One region of the Nonomuraea sp. B1E8 genome, then DNA from elsewhere that is predicted to be linked to it. Evidence: riboswitches for the same ligand, from Rfam matches in the RefSeq annotation. Region 1 holds a riboswitch; each other region holds the start of a gene.
The links. Region 1 has a riboswitch for thiamine pyrophosphate ahead of thiO (glycine oxidase ThiO). Riboswitches for the same ligand answer to the same signal wherever they lie in the genome.

Region 1 (7,035 bases):
GGCCGGCGGCCTCGTCCTTCGGCATGCCGCCCACGTCGGGCATGACCAGCCCGGCGCTGACGAAGATGTCGACCTTGGTGCCCTCCTTCACCTTCTCGCCGACCTGCGGCGAGGTGCGGATCACCTTGTCGCGCTCGACCTCCTGGTTGGCCAGGCGTTTGACCGAGTCGACGGTCAGCCCCGCGTCGGCGAGGGCCACGCGGGCGTCGTTGCCGGTCATCCCGGCCACGTTGGGCACGATGACACGCTTGGGACCGAGCGAGGGCACCAGCGTGATCGTGTCGCCGTTGTCGAGCTCGGTCTCGGCCACCGGGTCGGTGCGCAGGACCAGGCCGGCGGCCACCTTCTCGTCGTGCCTGCCGTCGGCCTTGCGGACCACGAGGCCGAGCGCGGCGGCGTTCTTCTCAGCGATCGCCATGTCCTTCCCGACCAGGTCGGGGACGATGACGGGGTCGGACTGCGAGAAGTACCAGCCGGTCAGCCCCACCGCGACCGCCATCACGGCGGCCAGCGTCACCAGGAACCAGTTGGGCCGGAACGCGCGCCGTTGCGGCACCTCCGCCCGCGGCTGGATCAGCGTGTGCCCGGGAGCGGCCTGCGGGCGCGACCCCGCGGCGGAGCCGGGGCCCTGCTGGTGGGCGCGCGGCGGCACCGGGCCGCTCACGGGCTGGCCGGTCGTCCGCGGCAACATGCGGTGCGCGTCGACGGCCGCCACCAGCATCGCGGTGGCGTCCGCGGGACGGTCGCCCGGCTCGCGGGCCGTCGCGTGCGCCACCAGCGTGTCGATCAGCGGCGGCACGTCGTGGACGAACGACGACGGCGCCGGCACGGTGTCATGGACGTGCCGGTAGGCCACCGACATCGGCGTCTCGCCGTCATACGGCTGCTGCCCGGTCACCAGCTCGAACAGCATGATGCCGGCCGCGTAGACGTCGCTGCGCACGTCGGCGCCGCCCGTGGTGACCTGCTCGGGCGACATGTAGCCGATCGTGCCGATCATCACGCCGGTGCGGGTCTGGTTGGTCGCCTCGATGGCCCTGGCCAGACCGAAGTCGACGACCTTGACCCGGCCGTCGTCGGTCATGAGGACGTTTTCCGGCTTCACGTCGCGATGGACCAAACCCGCCTGGTGGGCCGCGCCGAGCGCGGCCAGCACCGGGATCATGATCTCGAGCGCCTCGCGGGCCGGCAGCCGGCCGCGGTCGCGCAGGATGTCGCGCAGCGTCCGGCCGGGCACGTACTCCATCGACAGGTAGACCACGTCGGTGTCGGTGCCCTGGTCGAAAACGTGCACTATGTTGGGGTGGGAGAGACTGGCCACCGACTTGGCCTCGCCGATGAACCTCCGGACGAACGCCGGGTCCTCGGCGAGTGAGCGGTGCATGACCTTCAGCGCGACCGTCCGGTCGAGCCGGATGTCCAGCGCGAGGTAGACGGTCGCCATACCGCCCCGGGCGATCCGGCTCTCGATGCGATAGCGCCCATCGAGGAGCCGCCCGACCAGGGGGTCCGCAGTCGTCGTATCCACCCCGCTGAGTTTACGGGCGTTTTGCCACTGACAGGGCCCGGCCGCCCGAAACCGATGCGGAGACGTTCTCGTTCGTACGCCCTTCGTTCCCGGGAAGCGGACATAGCCTCACCGGCGTCACGCCCTTACCGGTCGGCCGCGCGCCCGCGCCCCCAAGCTCCGGCCGGAGCCAGGAGACCCAGGGGCGAACCGTCCCTTAACCCGCGGCAGCCCGGGCGTGTCGCCCGGGCTGCCGGCGGCGGCTCACGTGCGGTGATCCCGCGCGGTGGGGACCCGGCGACCGTGAACGTCGTCCGCGCGAGCGGTCGCCGTGGGCGAGGGTTACGGGGTCATCGGGGAGGAGGCTTCGGCGTAGCGGCGGCGGGGGATGCGCCCCGCCTGGCGGGCCAGACGCCCGGCCGTCACGGCCTCCCGCATGGCCGTGGCCATGAGGTCGGGCCGCTGCGCCCGGGTGACCGCCGTGGCCAGCAGGACGGCGTCGCAGCCCAGCTCCATCGCCAGGGCCGCGTCGCTGGCCGTGCCGATGCCCGCGTCGAGGATGACCGGCACGGACGCGGCCTCCACGATCAGCTCGATGTTGTGCGGGTTGCGGATGCCCAGCCCGGAGCCGATCGGCGCGCCCAGCGGCATGACGGCCGCGCAGCCCGCCTGCTCCAGGCGCCGCGCCAGCGCCGGGTCGTCGCCGATGTACGGCAGCACCACGAACCCGTCGGCCACCAGCCGCTCGGCCGCGTCGAACGTCTCGATCGGGTCGGGCAGCAGCGTGCGCTCGTCGGCGATGACCTCCAGCTTGACCCAGGGCGTGCCGAGCGCCTCGCGGGCCAGCCGCGCCGTCAGCACGGCCTCGCCCGCGGTGAAGCAGCCCGCGGTGTTGGGGAGCACCTTGATGTCCCGCCTGCGCAGCACGTCGAGGACGGAGCCGCGGGCGTCCGGGTCGAGCCGCCGCATGGCGACCGTGGTCATCTCGGTGCCGGACGCGGCCAGCGCCTGGTCGAGCACCTCGAGCGACGGGGCGCCGCCGGTGCCCATGATGAGCCGGGACGAGAACTTCTCCCCGGCGATGATCAGATCATCCACCTTGCACCGCCGTCAGGACCTCCACGCGGTCGCTGTCGCTGAGCGCCGTCGTCTCCCAGGCGCTGCGCGTGACCACCTCGTCGTTCACGGCCACGGCCACTCCGGTGGTGGCCGCGGTCAACGTGCTCACGGCCTGCGCCACGGTCGTGCCGTCGATCACCTCGTGCGCGGTCCCATTGATCATCACAATCATGAAATTTCCTGAAACCTTCCCGGCGAGCACAGCGCCGCCAGCTCGCCTTCTTCGCCCAGCAGGACGGCCGTCGTCAACGGGGCCAGCAGCACGCCGCCCCGATGGTGCCCGGTGGCCAGCGTGAGCCCGGGCGTGCCGCTCGGGCCGATGACGGGCAGGTTGTCCGGCGTCCCCGGCCGCAGCCCGGCCACCACGTCGGCCACCTCCAGCTCGGTGACGCCCGGCACCAGCTCCCTGGCGTCACGCAGCAGCTCGTAGAGCCCGCCGGCCGTCACCCTGGTGTCGAACCCCATCTCCTCCTGGGTGGCGCCGACGACCAGCTCGCCGTCGCCCCTGGGGACCAGGTAGACGGACGAGCCGTGCACGGTGCCGCGTACGCACCGGCCGAGCAGGGGCTGGGCGGAGCGCAACCGCATGATCTGCCCCTTGACCGGCCGGACCGGCACCCCGGCCAGCCCGGCGCTCCACGCCCCGGCCGCCAGGATCACCCGCTCGGCCCGCAGGTGCCGCGGCACGCCGCCATCGGCCACGGCGGAGGCCGGGACGTCCGGTGGCGCGAGGCGTACCCCTGTGACCCTGCCGCCGTCACGCAGGAGCCCGCTCACGCGCGCCCGCACCAGCGGGACGCCCAGCCGGTCGAGGGCGGCGAGCAGCGCAGCCGTCACGCGGCGCGGATCGACCCAGGAGTCGCCGGGAGCCAGCAGGCCGCCGCGCACGGCGGGGGCCAGCATGGGCTCACGGCGCCGGCACTCGCGCCCGGTCAGCCGCTCGACCGGCAGCTCCAGCTTCTCCATGAACGCGGCCAGCTCGTCCAGCGCCGCCAGGTCGTCGGCGCCGAACGCGACGTCCAGCGTGCCGTTCGTACGGAAGTCGAGCGCGGCCGGCCCGGAGAGCCCGGCGTCCCCGGCCAGCTCGGCGGCGAAGGACGGCCAGCGGCGCAGCGCGGCCATCCCGAGCCGCAGCAGCGGCGCCTCGGTGTAGGTCACCTCGCTGACCGGAGCCAGCATCCCCGCGGCCGCGTGCGAGGCCCCCGAGGCGGGCGCCGGGTCGGCCACGGTGACCGGCCGGCCGGAGCGGGCCAGCCGCCAGGCGACCGACAACCCGACGATCCCGCCGCCTACGATCACGTCCACATGCGCTCCCTTCGCCGGCATGACCCGGATCAGGTGTCTTGCGGTCGAAGGCCCGGTCAAGCCTTCCTCTCAGCCCGGTAACGGCCGGACTCCCGCGCGTCTTTCCCTCACCAGCGTACGGCCTCGGTGTCATGCCCGGACACCGCCCCCGTTATGGTCATGGACGTGAAACACGTCGTCGTCGTCGGAGCAGGACTGGCCGGCCTGCGCACCGTGGAGGCGCTGCGCTCGAAGGGCTTCGCCGGGCGCGTCACCATGGTCGGCAGGGAACGCCACCGCCCTTACGACCGCCCGCCCTTGTCCAAGGCCGTGTTGTCGGGGGAGGCCGACGACAGCTACGTCGGCGCCGACCTGGCCGCGCTCGGCGTCGAGTTCTGGCCCGGCGTCAGCGCCAAGTCGCTGCGCGCGGGGGTCGTGGAGACGACCGAGGGGGAGCTGGGCTACGACGGCCTGGTCATCGCCACCGGAGCCGACCCGATCAGGCTGCCCGGCGACGGTCCCCAGCACGTGCTGCGCACCCTCGACGACGCCCACGAGCTCAGGGCCATGCTCGTCCCCGGCGCCCGCGTCGCGATCATCGGCGCCGGCTGGATCGGCGCCGAGGTCGCCACCGCCGCACGCCGGGCCGGGTGCGCGGTGACGGTGATCGAGGCCGGCCCCGCGCCGCTCGCCACCGCGGTCGGCGCCGAGATCGGCGCGCGCACCGAGGCCTGGTATTCCGGCATCGACCTGCGGCTCGGCGCCATGGTCGACTCCGTGGACGAGGGCGGCGTGCGGTTGGTGGGCGGCGCGTTCGTCGAGGCCCACGTGGTCGTCACCGGCATCGGCGTGCGTCCCGCCGTCGAGTGGCTCGCCGACGCGGACATCGACCTGCACAACGGTGTCGTCACCGACGAGCATCTGCGCGCCTCGTTGCCCGGCGTCGTCGCCGTCGGCGACTGCGCCGCCTGGTGGTCGCGCCGCTGGCGGACCCGGCTCCGCGTCGAACACTGGGACTCCGCGCTCAACGCGCCCGAGGTCGCCGCCGCGACGCTGCTCGGCGAGGACGCCGTCTACGATCCCGTGCCCTACTTCTGGTCGGAGCAGTTCGGGCACATGCTGCAGTACGCCGGCCACCACCCCGCCGGCGAACGTCTTCTCTACCGCGGTGACACGGAGGGTAAATGGTCGGCCGTCTGGCTCACCGCCGACGACGCCCTCGCCGCCGTGCTCGCCGTCGATCGGCCGCGGGAGCTCGTACAGGGCCGCAGAATCATCGCCTCGGGCCAACGCCTCGATGCCAAACGCCTGGTAGATCCCGAAGTGTCCCTACGAGATTGTGTTGTTTGAGCAAGCGCGCCATGTGGTAGTTGTGGTTTCGTGACACTTTCTGTTGCACAGATCGACCGGGAGACCGAGCAGCTCGTCGACGAGTGGCTCACTCTCCCCGAAGTGGCCTCACGCCTCGACCTTCCGCTGGGGCGGGCCAAGCAACTCCTCAAGGACCACAAGCTGCTCGGCGTACGCAGAGGCAGCGGCGGGCCTCAGGTGCCCGCGGTGTTCCTCGACGGAAAAGACGTGATGAAGGGCCTGCCCGGCACGCTGACCGTGTTGCAGGACGCCGGCTACGACGACGTCGAGTCGCTGCGCTGGCTCTTCACCCCGGACGAGTCCCTGCCGGGGTCGCCCATCGAGGCGATCCGGGCCGGCCGTCACACCGAGGTCAAGCGGCGTGCCCAGGCTCTCGCTTTCTGAGGCCCGCCTCTATCTCTGCACCGACGGCCGCCGCGACCGCGGCGACCTGGCAGAGTTCCTCGACTCCGTGCTGGCCGGCGGCGTGGACATCATCCAGCTGCGGGAGAAGGGCTTGGAGGCCCGCGAAGAACTCGCGCTCCTCGAGATCTTCCGCGACGCCTGCGACCGGCACGGCAAACTCCTGGCCGTCAACGACCGGGCGGACATCGCCCACGCCGCCCGGTCCGACGTGCTCCACCTGGGGCAGGACGACCTTCCTGTGACGGTCGCGCGAGAGATACTCGGCGACGACATCGTCATCGGAAGGTCCACCCACTCCGCTGCCGAGGCGTCCGCCGCGGCCGTGGAGCAGGGCGTCGACTATTACTGCTGCGGCCCCATCTGGCCCACCCCGACCAAACCCGGCCGCCCGGCGCCCGGACCGCCGCTGCTCAGGCACGCGGCGGCGCTCGGCACCTCGCGGCCGTGGTTCGGGATAGGCGGCATCGACCTCGACAACCTCGACGAGGTCATGTCGTACGGCGCCGAGCGGGTGGTGGTCGTACGCGCGATCACCGACGCGGACGATCCGGGGGCGGCGGCGGCCGAGTTCGCCAAACGCCTGGCGGCTCCCTGAGCCGAACGCCTGGCGGCTCCTGACTGGCCCGCCCGGCCGCCTCAGGTCTTGCGGGACGTGGCGGCGATGGCGAGCTCGGTCAGGGCGGAGCGGGCCTCGGCCGTCACCGGCGACTCGTCGAGGGCGGACAGCGCCTGCCCCAGATAGTCGCCGATCAGGTCCTCGCACTCCCGCAACGCGCCGGTGTCGTCGATGATCTCCCGCAGCGTCGCCACCCCGGCCTCGTCCAGCTCGGGGTCGCCGAGCAGCCGCCGGACGGTCCGCGCGGCCCCGGGGGACGCGGCCGCCAGCGTGCGGGCCACGAGCATCGTCCGCTTGCCCTCGCGCAGGTCGTCGCCGGCGGGCTTGCCCGTCTGCGCCGGGTCGCCGAACACCCCGAGGATGTCGTCCCTGAGCTGGAAGGCGATCCCCACGCGGGTGCCGTAGCCGGTGCACAGCTCGTCCATCCACGGCGCGCGCTTCTCGCCGGCGAGCACCAGCCCGAGCCGCAGCGGCTGCTCCACCGAGTATTTTCCGCTCTTGAACAGCGCCACCCGCAGCGCCGACTCGAACGTGTTCTCCCCGTTGGCCTGCTCCAGCAGGTCGAGGTACTGGCCGCACATCAGCTCGGTGCGCATGTGGTCGTGCACGGGCTGGGCCGCCTCCAGGGACGCGGGCGGCAGGCCGCTGGTGCGCCACATCTCGCCCGACCAGATGAGCAGCAGGTTGCCGAGCAGGATCGCCGCCCCCTCGCCGAACTGCTGGGCCGACCCCT
Region 2 (7,035 bases), on a different contig from region 1:
GACCGGTTGATGCAGGTGGTCAACCTGTCAGGACGCGGTTGCGCAACGGCCCCCGGGCAGGCGACGTCAGGAGATGCAGTGACCCCCAACCCTCGCCATGGTGTCGAGGCGATCCCGCTACCCGACGGCACGTCGGCCTGGCTGGTCACCGGCTATGAGGAGGCTCGGCAGGCGCTGTCGGACCAGCGTCTGACCAAGGTGCTCAAGGCTGAGGAACTCGGCCTGACGCCGGAGCTCACCAGTGCGATGTTGCGCATGATGATGTTCCTCGACCCTCCGGACCACACGCGCCTGCGCCGGCTGGTCTCGGCCGCGTTCACCGCCCGCCGCGTCGAGGCGCTGCGCCCGCGCATCGAGCAGATCACCGCCGGTCTGCTCGATGCGATGGCCGCCCACGAGACAGTCGATCTGATCGAGACGTTCGCCCATCCGCTGCCCCTGCAGGTCATCTGCGAGCTGCTTGGTGTGCCGGCCGAGAACCGTGCCGAGTTCCGCGAGTGGGCCGCTGTCGTGGCCGCCGGTCCGGCCCGGCACCACGAGATGCCCGAGGTGCTGGCGAGCGTGCTGGTGCGCATCCGGGCCATGCTGGCCGACCGGGCCGCACAACCCGGAGACGACCTGCTGAGCGCTCTGCTCGCCGTGCGTGAGGACGGCGACCGGTTGTCCGAGGACGAGCTGACGTCAATGGTGTTCATGCTGCTGGTGGCCGGCCATGAAACCACTGTCCACCTGATCGGCAACGGGACGTTCCTGCTGCTGCAGGAGCGGGGCCGATGGAGCCGGCTACGCGCCGAGCCCGAGCTGCTGCCGGCCGCCATCGAGGAGTTCATCCGGTACGAGCCGCCGGTCGCGAGGACGACGCAGCGAACCGCCACCACGGCGATCGAGCTCGGCGGCCGGACCATTCCCGCCGGCTCCCGGGTGGTGGTCAGCCTGGCGGAGGCCAACCGTGACCGGGCCCGCTTCACGCACGCCGGCGAAGTGCGGCTGGACCGTGCGCAGAACCCGCATCTGGGTTTCGGGCACGGCCTCCACTACTGCCTGGGCGCGCCGCTGGCCCGTCTGCAGGCGCAGATCGCCTTCGCCGCGCTGATGACGCGGTTCCCCCGGCTGGACCTGGAGGTGCCGGCCGACCAGGTCGGCTGGCGATCCGACTTTCAGCGCGGCGTGACCCGGCTACCCGTCCGGCTTCTCGGCAGCGGTCACTGAGCCACCGTGGTGGATCTGGAAGGGCTGCCGGCTCTTCGATCTCTCGCTCGACCTCACCCAGATCCTCGCCCACGCCAAGAATGAACCCGACTCCATCCTTCCGTGGTGGTGCGACCCCAGATCTTCTGATTCGTGCCCCGCAGGGCCAGCCAGCGGCCGGTCAGTCCTGGTTAGTCCTGGTCAGTCGGCCATCGGCAGGTAGACCCTGCCGCCGCGCCTGGTGAACTCAGCCGCTTTCTCCGCCATGCCGGCCTCGATCGCCTCCTGCGTGTCCAGCCCGTGCTCGTCGGCGTAGCGCCGCACGTCGTGGCTGATGCGCATGGAGCAGAACTTGGGGCCGCACATGGAGCAGAAATGGGCGGTCTTGGCCGGCGCGGCGGGCAGGGTCTCGTCGTGGAACGCCCGCGCCGTGTCAGGGTCGAGCGACAGGTCGAACTGGTCCTCCCAGCGGAACTCGAACCGCGCGTCCGACAGCGCGTCGTCCCACGCCTGAGCCCCGGGGTGGCCCTTGGCGAGGTCCGCGGCGTGGGCGGCGATCTTGTACGTGATCACGCCGGTCTTGACGTCGTCCTTGTTCGGCAGGCCGAGGTGCTCCTTGGGGGTGACGTAGCAGAGCATGGCCGTGCCGTACCAGCCGATCATGGCGGCGCCGATGCCCGAGGTGATGTGGTCGTATCCGGGGGCGACGTCCGTGACGAGCGGGCCGAGGGTGTAGAACGGCGCGTCGTCGCAGAGCTCGCGCTGCAGGTCGACGTTCTCCTTGATCTTGTGCATGGGCACGTGCCCCGGGCCCTCGATCATCACCTGGACGTCGTGCGCCCGCGCGATCGTGGTCAGCTCGCCGAGCGTGCGCAACTCGGCGAACTGGGCCTCGTCGTTGGCGTCCGCGATCGAGCCGGGGCGCAGCCCGTCGCCGAGGGAGAACGACACGTCGTAGCGGGCCAGGAGCTCGCACATCTCGTCGAAGTGCTCGTACAGGAAGCTCTCGCGGTGGTGCGCCAGGCACCAGGCGGCCATGATCGAGCCCCCGCGCGAGACGATCCCGGTCTTGCGGCGGGCCGTGAGCGGCACGTACGCCAGCCGCACCCCCGCGTGCACGGTCACGTAGTCGACGCCCTGCTCGCACTGCTCGATCAGGGTGTCGCGGAAGACCTCCCACGACAGCGCCTCCGGGCGGCCCTTGACCTTCTCCAGCGCCTGGTAGATGGGCACGGTCCCGACCGGCACCGGCGAGTTGCGGATGATCCACTCGCGGGTCTCGTGGATGTCGGGTCCGGTGGACAGGTCCATGATCGTGTCGGCGCCCCACCGGGTGGCCCAGGTCATCTTCTCGACCTCCTCCTCGATGGAGGAGGTCACGGCGGAGTTGCCGATGTTGGCGTTGATCTTGACGAGGAAGTTGCGGCCGATGATCATCGGCTCGGTCTCGGGGTGGTTGACGTTGGCGGGGATGATGGCCCGGCCGGCGGCGACCTCCTGGCGTACGAACTCGGGGGTGACACCCTCCCGCACGGCCACGAACTCCATCTCCCTGGTGACGATCCCCCGTTTGGCGCAGGCCACCTGGGTCACGGGCTCGCCCGCCGCGCGGCGCGCGGCGACCCACGGCTCGCGCAGGCGCGCCAGCCCGCGCCGCACGTCGGTCTCGACGTACGGGTCGGTGTACGGGCCCGAGGTGTCGTAGAGCGTCACCGACGAGCCGTCGGAGAGGTTGACCTGGCGCTTGGGCACGCGGAGGTCGCTTTCGTAGATCTTGGTAAAGGTGGGGACACGCGCGTCGGTCATCGCGCAAACTCCCTTCGCCGGCATTACCCGGAGCAGGTTCTGGCGGTCGGCGGCTCGCAGCCGTCCTCTCAGCCCGGTCCGCACCGGGCTCCCGCGTTGGACGGCGATGATCGTACCCACGCCCATGCCAGGACGAAACATGACATCATCCGCAAAATGGAAGATCCCACGTCAACGACCGCAGCCACCTTCCACCGCGACCCCGGCACGCTCCTGCGCCTCCTCCGCGCGGCCGGATTCGACACCGTCGAGCACGGCCTGAACACCGCCGGGCGCACGTGGCTGAGCGTCCTGGCGATCAAGCGCGAGGTTTGACAGCCCTCTCCAGCGGTACCAACCCCATCAGGGGGACTATGAAAAAGATCGCCGCTGTCGCAGGACTCGTGCTGCTGGCCACGTTCGGCGCTCCCGCCGCCCACGGCGACGGGACGGACCAGCACGAGGTGAGCGAGGAGCAATACCGGACGCTGCTCGCCCAGTGCCGCTACTCCGACACGGGCAGGGCTCGTTGCCGCTCGACGGTCAAGGAGATCTTCCGCATCGGCGCGAGGGACGCCGATCTCGACTGCCGTACGTACGCCGGCGTGACCGTGTGCGGCACGCTCCAGCTCAGCGAGGCCGAGCGCGCCTGCATCCGCGACTCCGAGGAGCACGGCATCACGTTCCGCCGCGCCGAAGTGGAGTGCTACGCCTTCTCCTGAGGGGGCAGACGCCATGATCATCGTTGGGGTCGACGGCTCGCGCGCCGGGCTGGAGGCCGCCGGCTGGGCGGCCACCGAGGCGGCGCTGCGCCGTACCCGGCTGACCGTGGCCCACGCGGTGCCTCGGTGGGTGTGCGAGGAACTGTCCGCCCGCTACGCCGAGGTCGCCCGGTGGATGCGCGACGAGGCGAACTCGGTGCTCACCGCCGCACGCGACCGGGCGCTGCGCGAACGCCCCGCGATCATCGTCAAGACCACCCTGCTGCCCGGCGACCCCCGCTCCGCGCTGATCAAGGCCGCCGAACAGGCCGACCTGCTGGTCGTCGGCGGCCACGGCATCGGCGGCGTACGCGGGCTGCTGGTCGGATCCGTCGCCCACGGGGTCGCCGCCCACGCCCGTACGAACGTCGTCGTGGTCGGCGAGCGGCCAGCGGCGCCCCGCGGCGAGATCGTGGCCGGCACCGACGGCTCGCCTCACGGCCTGCGGGCACTCGGCTTCGCCTTCGCCGAAGCGGAGCTGCGCGAGGCGCGGCTGCGGGTCGTACAGGCGTGGGCGTGGCCGCGGCCCGGCGGCTTCGTCCCCGCCGACCCCGAGAACGAGCAGCACACCCTGCACCAGCTGAAAGACCTGCTGGCCGAGCGCCAGGAGCGGCACCCGGACGTGGAGGTGCTGCCCGAGGTCGTGCACGGCCACCCCGTCGAGGTGCTGAAGGAGGCGGCCGGGGGCGCCGACCTGCTCGTCGTCGGCTCGCGCGGGCACGGGCAGCTCGCCGGCATGTTGCTCGGCTCGATCAGCCAGGCCCTGCTGCACCACTCCCCCTGCCCCCTCGCCGTGGTGCGGACCTGACCCCCGCAGTGGTGTGACCTTCGGCGCGGTGCGGGTCTGAAAGTTACATCCGTCGCCGCAGGTCACCGGGGCGGGCGTGCACGCTTGCTTCCCGCCGCGGACCGGCGCTTCCTACCATCTGCGCAGGCGACGACGGGAGAGCAGACGATGCGCAGGATCAGCGCCGTGCTGGCGGCGATGCTGGCCGCGGCCGCCGCGGTGTTATTCGCGACGACCGCGCCCGCCGGCGCCGCCGCGACCAGGATCATGCCCCTGGGCGACTCGATCACCGGCTCCCCCGGCTGCTGGCGGGCGCTGCTCTGGAACAGGCTCCAGAACGCCGGCCACACGAACATCGACTTCGTCGGCACCCTCCCGCCCCAGGGTTGCGGCGTCGCCCACGACGGCGACAACGAGGGCCACGGCGGCTTCCTGGCCACCAACGTCGCCGCCCAGAACCAGCTGCCCGGCTGGCTCTCCGCGACCCGGCCCGACGTCGTGCTCATGCACTTCGGCACGAACGACGTGTGGAGCAACATCGCTCCGGCGACGATCCTGGGCGCGTTCACCACGCTGGTGAACCAGATGCGGGCGAGCAACCCCGCCATGAAGATCCTCGTCGCCAAGATCATCCCGATGAACCCGTCCAGCTGCCCCGACTGCGCCCAGCGGGCCGTGGCCTTCAACAACGCCATCCCCTCCTGGGCCGCCGCCACCACCACCGAGCAGTCGCCGATCACGGTCGTCGACCAGTGGACGGGGTTCAGCACGGCCACGGACACCTACGACGGGGTGCACCCCAACGCCGCAGGCGACCAGAAGATGGCCGACACGTGGTATCCGGCGCTGGTGGACGCCCTGGCCGGCGCCGACCCCGACCCCGATCCCACCGACCCGCCTCCGGGTGACTGCGCGGCCGCGTACAAGAACGCCGGCCAGTGGCAGGGCGGCTTCCAGGGCGAGGTCACCGTCACGAACACCGGCACGGCGCCCATGAACGGGTGGGAGGTGCGGTGGACGTTCGCCGACGGGCAGCGGATCAACCAGATCTGGAACGGCACGCTGAGCGCCAGTGGCTCGTCGGTGATCGTGCGCGACGTCGGCTGGAACGGCACGCTCGCGCCCGGCGCCTCGGCCACGTTCGGCTTCCTGGCCTCGTGGAACGGAGCCAACACCGCGCCCGTACCCACCTGCTCCTAGTCCTGCTTCGCGCCGATCGCGGCCCGCTCCGCGAGGCGTACGCGGCCGGCGCCGTCTCCCTCCGCAGGGGGAGGCTCCGCACGCGCGCCGGCCATAGCGTGTCGGCCATGAGACCACATGCCCGGCCAGCCCTGCTGACCGCGGGTTTCGCAGGAGCCGCCGCGCTGGCGCTGGTGGCGCCGGGAAACCTCGTCATGCGGCTGGCGTTCGGCAAGCTCGATGATCCGGCACTCGGCCGGCAACTCCTGCTCACCACCCTGGGCGTGCTGCTCGCCCTGGCCACCGTGCGCTACGGCACCCGCCCCTTCTCCCGCGACCCCGACGGGATGGTACGGCCCGCGCGCTGGGCCAGGGCGGCCACCTGGGCGGCGGCCGGCGTGCCGGTGCTGGGGTTCTCCGTACCGCACCTGCTGTGGGGGCTCGGCGTGCCGTTCGGCGTGGCGGGACCCTCCGCGGCGGGGCTCGCGGCGCTTCGCGGCTCGCCGGTGTACTGGGGGCTGCTGGTCGCAGGGCCGGTGGCCGGCGGCCTGCTCACCCTCGGGCTGATCAGCCGATGGGGGCAGATCGTGCCCGCATGGGTGCCGTGGCTCGGCGGCCGGCGCGTGCCGACCGGCCTCGCCGCCGTCCCAGCCCTGGCAGTCGGGCTGCTCGTCGGCCAGTACGGGGCGATGATGACGAGTTGCCTGGCCTTCGGCATCACCCGCACGTGCGCACCCGAGGGTGGCGCTGATGTTCTCGACGGCAGCTGGGCGTTCGCCGGGACGTACCCGGTCTTCCTGGCGTGGGGGGTGTGCCTGCTCGGCGCCGCGGTCGGATACATCCACACCCGGCGTTCTTAGGGGGTGTCACCGTGTTGCCTGCTGAGCGACAGACCGTGCTCGTCGGCGAAGGCCCTCCGGCACAGGCCGTGGCAGAAGCCGTACAAGGTGCCCTGGTGAACGAGGGTGAGAGGAGTGTCGAGATCCACGCTCATGCCGCAGATCGGGTCGATCAGCTTGTCGTCCACCTGGGGCGGCGCCTCACGCTCGGACGCGCCGTCGCGGTACGGGCGTGAGACGAGCTCGGTGAGATCCATGCTGTCCATGACCCTCCCGTGGATCCCGATGCCGCCCTCGGTGATGCCCTCGACGAGGATCACCGCGTGGGGCTCGCGTCGCACGCGTTCGGGATCGCGGCCGGCCTCCCGCTCGATCTCGGCCAGGACGGCGGTGACGGATTGCACCATGTGCTCGCACACCTCCTTGCGCCACGACGCCGGGACGGTGACGCGTACGAGATAGCGCGGCGGAGCCGCGGGATCCGCCGTCGGCCGCT
Region 3 (7,035 bases), on a different contig from region 1:
GTCACCACGCTCGGCGAAGCGGTCGAGCGGGCGCACGGGCTGGCCGCGAAGGACCTCAAGGCGGAGAAGAAGTCGGGGCTGCGGGTGCACAACCGCGCGGGACAGCCGTGCGACGTCTGCGGCGACACGATCCGCGAGGTGTCGTTCGCGGACTCGGCCCTGCAGTATTGCCCCACCTGCCAGACCGGCGGCAAGCCCCTCGCCGACCGGAGGTTGTCCCGTTTGTTGAAATAATCCATCTGTTACGGCACAGCCGGCGTCACCGCACGCGCCGACGCCGGGTGTTCTGTTTGTTGGTTGGTTTCTTCGTGTTACGGCACAGCCGGCGTCACCGCACGCGCCGACGCCGGGTGTTCTGTTTGTTGGTTGGTTTCTCCGTGTTACGGCACAGCCGACGTCACCGCACGCGCCGACGCCGGCCGCCGTCTGTCATGGCCGGTCGTGAAGGCTCACGGGTTGCTCGCCGTGACGAGCGCCTTCTTGGCCGTGTTCCGTGGTTCCCGCGCGACCCCAGTTCCTGGGTGCGCCCCCGGGTCGCCTGGAGAGCAGGGCGGTCGCCGCGATGGCCGTCGCCAGCAGGGCGGCCGCCAAGGGGACCGCCAGGGCCGTGCGGAAGGCGGTCATCCCGGCTTCCTGCGTGGTCGCGCCGCCGAGTGCGGCCACGTTGACCGCCGTGACCATCGACACGCCCAGCGCGGCGCCGAACTGGAACGACGAGTTGATCAACCCGCCGGCCAGCCCCTGCTCGCGGGCCTCGATCCCGTCCGTGGCCGTGATCATGAGCGGGCCGTAGGCGAAGGCGAACATCAGGGCGATCAGCATCATCGACGGCACCATCGCGGCGTAGGTCCAGTCCAGCCCGGCGCCCAGGAAGAGCACGTAGGCCAGCAGGCCCGACAGCAGGCCGCCGAGGATGACCTTGGCGTTGCCGTACCGGTTGACCAGCCACGGGGTGAGCGTCGGCGCGATCACCACGTCGGCGGCGGCCGCCAGCAGGGCGAGCCCGGTCTGCATGGGTGACCAGCCGCGCAACTCCTGCAGGTAGAGCGTGACCAGGAACTGGAAGCCGAAGAACGAGGCCGTGAGCAGGACGGCCATCACGTTGGCCCGTACCAGCGCCGCCGACCTGAAGATGCCGAGGCGGACCAGGGGGTGCGGTGAGCGGCGTTCGATGGCCGCGAACGCCGCCAGCAGTCCCAGGGCCGCGGCGAAGACCGCGAGCGTCAGCGGCAGGCCCTCGGACGGGCGCTCAAGGCGTACCACTCCATAGACCAGCAGCATCATCGCGCCCGTCACGCTCGCCGCGCCCGCCAGGTCGAAACCGCCGGCCGGGCGCTCCTCCGCGGGCGGCTTCTTGATCAGCAGGATCGCGGCGAGCAGGATCACCAGCGACATCAGCACCGGGGCGAAGAAGACCCAGCGCCAGCCGAACGTGGTGAGCACCCCGCCGAACACCAGGCCGAGCGCGAAGCCGGCGGCGCCGGTGCTGCCGTAGATGATCAGGGCGCGGTTACGGTCGCGGCCCTCGGGGAAGCTCGTGGTGATCAGCGACAGCCCCGCGGGCGTCATGAAGCCGGCGGCCACTCCGGTCACGAACCTCGCCAACAGCAGCACCCAGCCGTCGTTCGCCACTCCGCCGAGCCCGGAGAAGGCCATGAACACCCCCAGCCAGAGCAGGAACATGCGCCGCCGGCCCAGCAGGTCGGCCGCCCGGCCGCCGAGCAGCACGAAGCCGCCGTACCCCAGGACGTAGGCGCTCACCACCCCGCTGAGCATGCTCGTGGGTACGCCGAGATCGGCCCGGATGGCGGGAAGGGCGACGTTCAACATGGCGACGTCGATGCCTTCGAGAAAGATGGCCCCGCAAAGAACGATCAGTACGCCCCACGCACGAGCAGGGACAGGCATGACAACCCCCGGTTACCGAAAATCATATTGGTTCCTTGTTGTAACCGTCCACATCATTGGCCATTATGAGATTTCATGGAAGAAGGCACTTCCGAGTCACTCGGTTACTCCGCAGGCACCATGGACGACGACTACGACGCGCGCCAGTGGGACACCCGTGAGGACTGCGAGGTGCGCCAGATCCTCGATCGCATCGCCGACAAGTGGTCGCTTCTCGTCATCGCCCTGCTCGACTGCAAGAGCCTGCGTTTCACCCAGCTCCGCCGGGAGATCGACGGCGTCAGCCAGCGCATGTTGAGCGTCACGCTGCGCCAGCTCGAACGCGACGGCCTGGTCAGCCGCACGGTCCACCCCGTCGTCCCGCCCAGGGTCGACTACGCGCTGACGCCGCTCGGCCGTACGCTGCACGAGACCATCAAGTCCCTGGTCACCTGGACCGAGGCCCACCAGGAGGAGATCGCCCGCGCCCGCGCCGCGTACGACGCGCGCGCTCATGGCCTCACTTCGTGAGGCGGGCTCGGTCGTCTGGTGCCGGCGCCTTCCCCCGTCGCTCCTTCGTCGCTCCTCCTCCAGGCGACGGCACTCCCTCGCGTGTTCATGGCCTCACTTCGTGAGGCGGGCTCGGTCGTCTGGTGCCGGCGCCTTCCCCCGTCGCTCCTTCGTCGCTCCTCCTCCAGGCGACGGCACTCCCTCGCCGGGAGATGATGGGGTCATGACCGTTCCTGAGATCGAGCCGGGCGGCATCCCGGCAGACGCCTACCTTCTCGACGTCCGCGAGCAGGACGAATGGCGGGCGGGCCACGCCCGTGAGGCGGTGCACATCCCGATGACCCAGATCCAGGGCCGGGTCGACGAGGTGCCGAGCGACCGGACGGTCTACGTCGTCTGCCGGGTGGGCGGCCGGTCGCTGCAGGTGGCGGCCTGGCTCAACCAGCTCGGGCGCGACGCCGTCAACGTCGGGGGCGGCATGCAGTCGTGGGAGGCGGCCGGGCGTCCGCTGGTCAGCGAGACGGGGGAGCAGCCCTTCGTGGCCTGAGCCGGACGCCTGCCACCGCGCGCCATAGGTGCTCCGGAGCAGGCCGAAGGGCCACCCATGGCACTCGTGGGTGGCCCTTTCGACGCTTGTACGGCTACGGAGTGCCGTCAGCTTTCCCCCTTTTCGCCTCCCCAAGGCGATTGCCTATTGCGCTGCTGGACACAACCGGCTTGCGGTGGAATTTCGCCGCAGGCCGGCAATTGATGGGCAGGATATGCAGGCTTGAGCGGGCCATGCGATGGTGTGAAGGGACAAGAATCCCTCCTTTCCTGCCGGACGCCCGCCGGCCATCCGCGCGGAGGTCGCTCTCCCGCCGTGACGCGGGTCATGGCATCCCGGGCTGGCCGAACGTGGAGGGATGAGGCATCATGGGGCCCGCGGAACTCGGACATTCCGGCTCCGCACCGACAAATCAATCCGCGGGAGCTTGAGGCAATCAGGCTGAGAGGGCGACTACGGCTGTCGCCGACCGCATGAACCTGTCCGGGTAATGCCGGCGTAGGGAGTGTGCGATGTCGCACGTCGCCGACGAAGTTCCGCTGACTCTCGACGGTCAGGCCCCCAAGACCCTGGGCGTGCTCGATCAGGGCGCGCTCTGGGCCAACCTCGGTGTCAGCCTCCTCGGCTTCTCAGGGGCGCTGCTCCTGCTCAACCCGACCGGCGACGCGCCGCTGAGCCTGGCCGCCGCACTGGTGGCGACGGTGGTCGGCAGCCTGATCGGCACGGCCATGGTGGGCCTGTCCGCCATCCCCGGCACCCGCACGGGCCAGCCCGCGATGGTGCTGCTGCGCGGCCTGTTCGGGGCCAGGATCTCCTTCGCGCCCACGGTGCTGAACATCGTGCAGATGCTCGGATGGGGCGCTTTCGAGCTGTGGGTGATCGCCAAGGCCGCCACCGCGATCTTCGACGGGGTGGCGTACCCCGTGTGGGTGGTGCTGGCGGGCGTGCTGACCACCGCGCTCACGATCTGGCCGCTCGGCGCGATCCGCCTGCTGCGGCGGTACGTCACCGTCGGCGTGATCGTGTCGATGATCTGGTTCACCTGGTTCTTCCTGTCCGAGGCGCCCGCACCCGCCGGCGGGTCGTGGACCGGGTTCGCCCCGGCCGTCGACTACGTGATCGCGCTGTCGGTGTCCTGGGTGCCGCTGGCCGCCGACTTCGCCCGGCACTCCCGCTCCGGGCGCGCCGCGTTCACCGGGATCGTCGGCGGCTACACGATCGCCCAGGTGGCCTGCCTCGGGCTCGGCGTCTACGCCGTGGCCATCGCCGGCGCCGCCGTCGTGGAGGCCGACAACACGGCCGTGTTCAGCCCGTTCGTGGCCGCGCCGCTCGGAGCGCTGTTCTTCGGCATCCTGGTGTTGCGCGAGACCGACCAGTCGTTCGCGAACGTCTACTCCACCACCATGTCGCTGCAGAACCTGATGCCGCGCGTCGACCGGCGGGTCATCTCCACCGCCATCGGCGTGTTCACGGTCGTGATCGCCCTGGTCGTCGACGTCACCTCGTACGGCGCGTTCCTGGGCGTGATCGGGGCGGTGTTCGTGCCGATGTTCGCGGTGCTGGCCGTCGACTATTTCGGGTTCGGCCGCTCCGACCGCTGGAACACCGACGAGGACGCCCCCTCGCGCTGGTCGATGCTGGTGCCGTGGGCGCTCGGCTTCGCCGCCTACTGGCTGACCACCTCGACGCCCACCATCGCGGCGTGGGACGGGTTCTGGGCGTCGGCCCGCGACGCCATCGGTTTCACCAGGCAACCGTGGATGAACGGCGCGCTCGGCGCGGCGGTGGTGGCGGCCCTCGTGACCGCGCTCATCGGCGTGCTGCGGAGGCGCGCTGTTCGACGTTGAGCAGGTGCTGCTTGGCGCTCGCGCCACCCGCGTACTCGCCGAGCGCGCCGTCCTCGCGCACCACCCGGTGGCAGGGCACGATCACGCAGACGGGGTTGGAGGCCAGCGCGTTGCCGATCGCACGCAGCGCACGCGGCCTGCCGATGCTCTGGCCGATCTCCTCCAGCGTCGTGGTCGTGCCGTAGGGGACCGCCGTGGTCTTCTGCAGCACCGACCGGGCGAACGTGGTGGCCAGCGCCCAGTCGACCGGCGTGGCGAACGCGCGCAGCCGGCCCGAGAAGTAGGCGTCGAGCTCTCTGCGCACCGGGTCGAGCCGTCGCGCGTCGTTGCCGATGAACGTGCCCACATGCCGGCTGACCAGCTCGAAGACGTCGTTCTCGCTCTCGAAGCTGCAGGCCGCGATGCCCTTGCCCGTCACGGCCAGCACCAGCCTGCCCACGGCGCCGTCGTAGGTGCCGAACGCGATGTCGGGCGGCGTCTCGCCGCGGTAGGTGCTGGAGGTCACCCGCAACAGGGCATCGAGATCACCGCTCGCCATTCGCCCTCACCCTCCACACCCGCCGAGATCGCCGTGACCGCAGCGTATCGGACGGATCGCCCGACGCACCTACCAAGCCACGTGCACTATGGAGGTGTGGGGGACGAATGGGCCGGTAGTGACGACGAGATCGCACGCGCGGTGCTCGCCGGGTCGCCCAACGCCGTCGTGGCGCTCGACCGTGACCAGAGCGTGCTGGTCTGGAACGAGGCCGCCGAGCGGTTGTTCGGGTGGGCGGCCGAGGACATGCTCGGGCGGCGGGCGCCGATCGTGCCCGGCGAGCTGACCGCCGAGCTCAACGCCGTGCTGGAGCGCGTACGCACGGGAGAGTCGGTGTCGTTGCGCACCAAACGCCTGCGCAAGGACGGCGTCCTGCTCGACCTCCGGGTGGACATCAGCGCCCTGCGCCTGGGCAACGCCGTGGCCGGATACGTCTGCGTGCACCATCCGGCGCGGGCCGACGAGCTGGCCAGGCACCGCATGGCGCGCAGGGAACGCCTCGTGCGCAGGCTGACGGACGTGGTCGGCGACATCAACTCCGAGCTGGAGTTGTCGGCCGTGCTCGACCGGATCTCGGCCAGCCTCACGGAGCTCACCGGCGCGGACGCGGGCGGGTTCGTGCTGATCGAGGGCGACCGGTTGCGGCTGGTCAGCACCTACCAGTTGCCGGAGGCGATCAGGGGCACCACCACCGACCTGCGTACGAGCCTGGTGGACAAGTTGTTACGCACCGGCAAGACCGTCATGCTGGAGACGAACGGGCTCGACGAGCTGGTGTGGGCGCGGCTGGACGGCCTGCACACGATCACTCTGGGCCTGGCCGCCGTCGGCGGGCGCCCGTACGGAGCCCTCTACGCGCTCTTCGCCCGGCGTGTCCCCGGGCATCTCGAACTGGAACTGCTGGAGCTGCTCGCCGGTCATGCGGGCATCGCCGTGGGCAACGCGGTCGCCTACCAGGAGGCGGTGCGGCAGCGGGCCCATGAGCGGGCCGTCTTCGACGCCAGTGCCGACGGCATCGCCGTGCTCGACGGGGCGGGCCGCGTGGTCCGCTGGAACCCGGCCGCCGCCGCTCTGACCGGGTTCTCGGCTGACGACGTCATCGGCGGGCCCCCGCCGTTCCCGCTGCCCGAGCCGGGCGAGAAGGTCACGTTCCAGTTGGAGACGGGCCGCTGGCTGGACGTGGTGAGCGCGCGGATCGAGGAGACCGGCGAGGTGGTCATCGACTTCCGCGACGTGACCGCGGCCAAGGAGCTCGAGGAGGCCAAGGACCTGTTCCTGGCCACGACCAGCCACGAGCTGCGCACTCCGATCACGATCGTGCGGGGGTTCGCCAGCACGCTGGACTCGCGCTGGGACAAGCTGAGCGACCCCGAGCGCCGTTCGGCCGTGCACACGATCGCCGAGCGGTCCAGGTCGCTCGGCCAGCTCATGGACCACCTGCTGCTGGGCTCCAGGGCGGGGGCGGACGAGCTCAAGGTCCGGATCGAGGAGTTCGACCTGGCCGAGCGGATCCGGGCCGCCACGCTCGGGCTGCCCGTGTTGTCGGACAAGCACCGGGTCGAGGTGACGCTCCCCGACGAACTGCCGAACGTGCTGGGCGACGCGCTGGCCACGGACATCGTTCTGGGGCAACTGCTGGAGAACGCCTTCAAGTACTCGCCCGAGGGCGGGTTGATCGCCGTGGAGGCCTGGCCCGAGGCCGGCAA

Region 2: another riboswitch for thiamine pyrophosphate. It lies ahead of thiC (phosphomethylpyrimidine synthase ThiC); the one in region 1 lies ahead of thiO (glycine oxidase ThiO).
Region 3: another riboswitch for thiamine pyrophosphate. It lies ahead of ABGA98_RS08445 (cytosine permease); the one in region 1 lies ahead of thiO (glycine oxidase ThiO).

What each region holds. Positions count from the first base shown of each region.
Region 1 is NZ_JBDPLS010000009.1:376,026-383,060, reverse strand. Features, by position in the region: gene pknB (Stk1 family PASTA domain-containing Ser/Thr kinase) at 1-1,528, opposite strand, end outside; gene ABGA98_RS29295 (thiazole synthase) at 1,850-2,605, opposite strand; gene thiS (sulfur carrier protein ThiS) at 2,598-2,798, opposite strand; gene thiO (glycine oxidase ThiO) at 2,795-3,931, opposite strand; TPP riboswitch at 3,921-4,037, opposite strand; gene ABGA98_RS29280 (FAD-dependent oxidoreductase) at 4,097-5,260, shown strand; gene ABGA98_RS29275 (Rv2175c family DNA-binding protein) at 5,291-5,665, shown strand; gene thiE (thiamine phosphate synthase) at 5,643-6,281, shown strand; gene ABGA98_RS29265 (polyprenyl synthetase family protein) at 6,323-7,035, opposite strand, start outside.
Region 2 is NZ_JBDPLS010000001.1:88,403-95,437, forward strand. Features, by position in the region: gene ABGA98_RS00415 (cytochrome P450) at 79-1,209, shown strand; gene thiC (phosphomethylpyrimidine synthase ThiC) at 1,390-2,994, opposite strand; TPP riboswitch at 2,987-3,099, opposite strand; gene ABGA98_RS00425 (hypothetical protein) at 3,151-3,309, shown strand; gene ABGA98_RS00430 (hypothetical protein) at 3,348-3,695, shown strand; gene ABGA98_RS00435 (universal stress protein) at 3,709-4,542, shown strand; gene ABGA98_RS00440 (cellulose binding domain-containing protein) at 4,690-5,721, shown strand; gene ABGA98_RS00445 (hypothetical protein) at 5,829-6,560, shown strand; gene ABGA98_RS00450 (hypothetical protein) at 6,557-7,035, opposite strand, start outside.
Region 3 is NZ_JBDPLS010000001.1:1,736,026-1,743,060, reverse strand. Features, by position in the region: gene ABGA98_RS08465 (DNA-formamidopyrimidine glycosylase family protein) at 1-234, shown strand, start outside; gene ABGA98_RS08460 (MFS transporter) at 430-1,908, opposite strand; gene ABGA98_RS08455 (helix-turn-helix domain-containing protein) at 1,984-2,418, shown strand; gene ABGA98_RS08450 (rhodanese-like domain-containing protein) at 2,621-2,944, shown strand; TPP riboswitch at 3,354-3,466, shown strand; gene ABGA98_RS08445 (cytosine permease) at 3,457-4,791, shown strand; gene ABGA98_RS08440 (methylated-DNA--[protein]-cysteine S-methyltransferase) at 4,754-5,329, opposite strand; gene ABGA98_RS08435 (PAS domain-containing sensor histidine kinase) at 5,426-7,035, shown strand, end outside.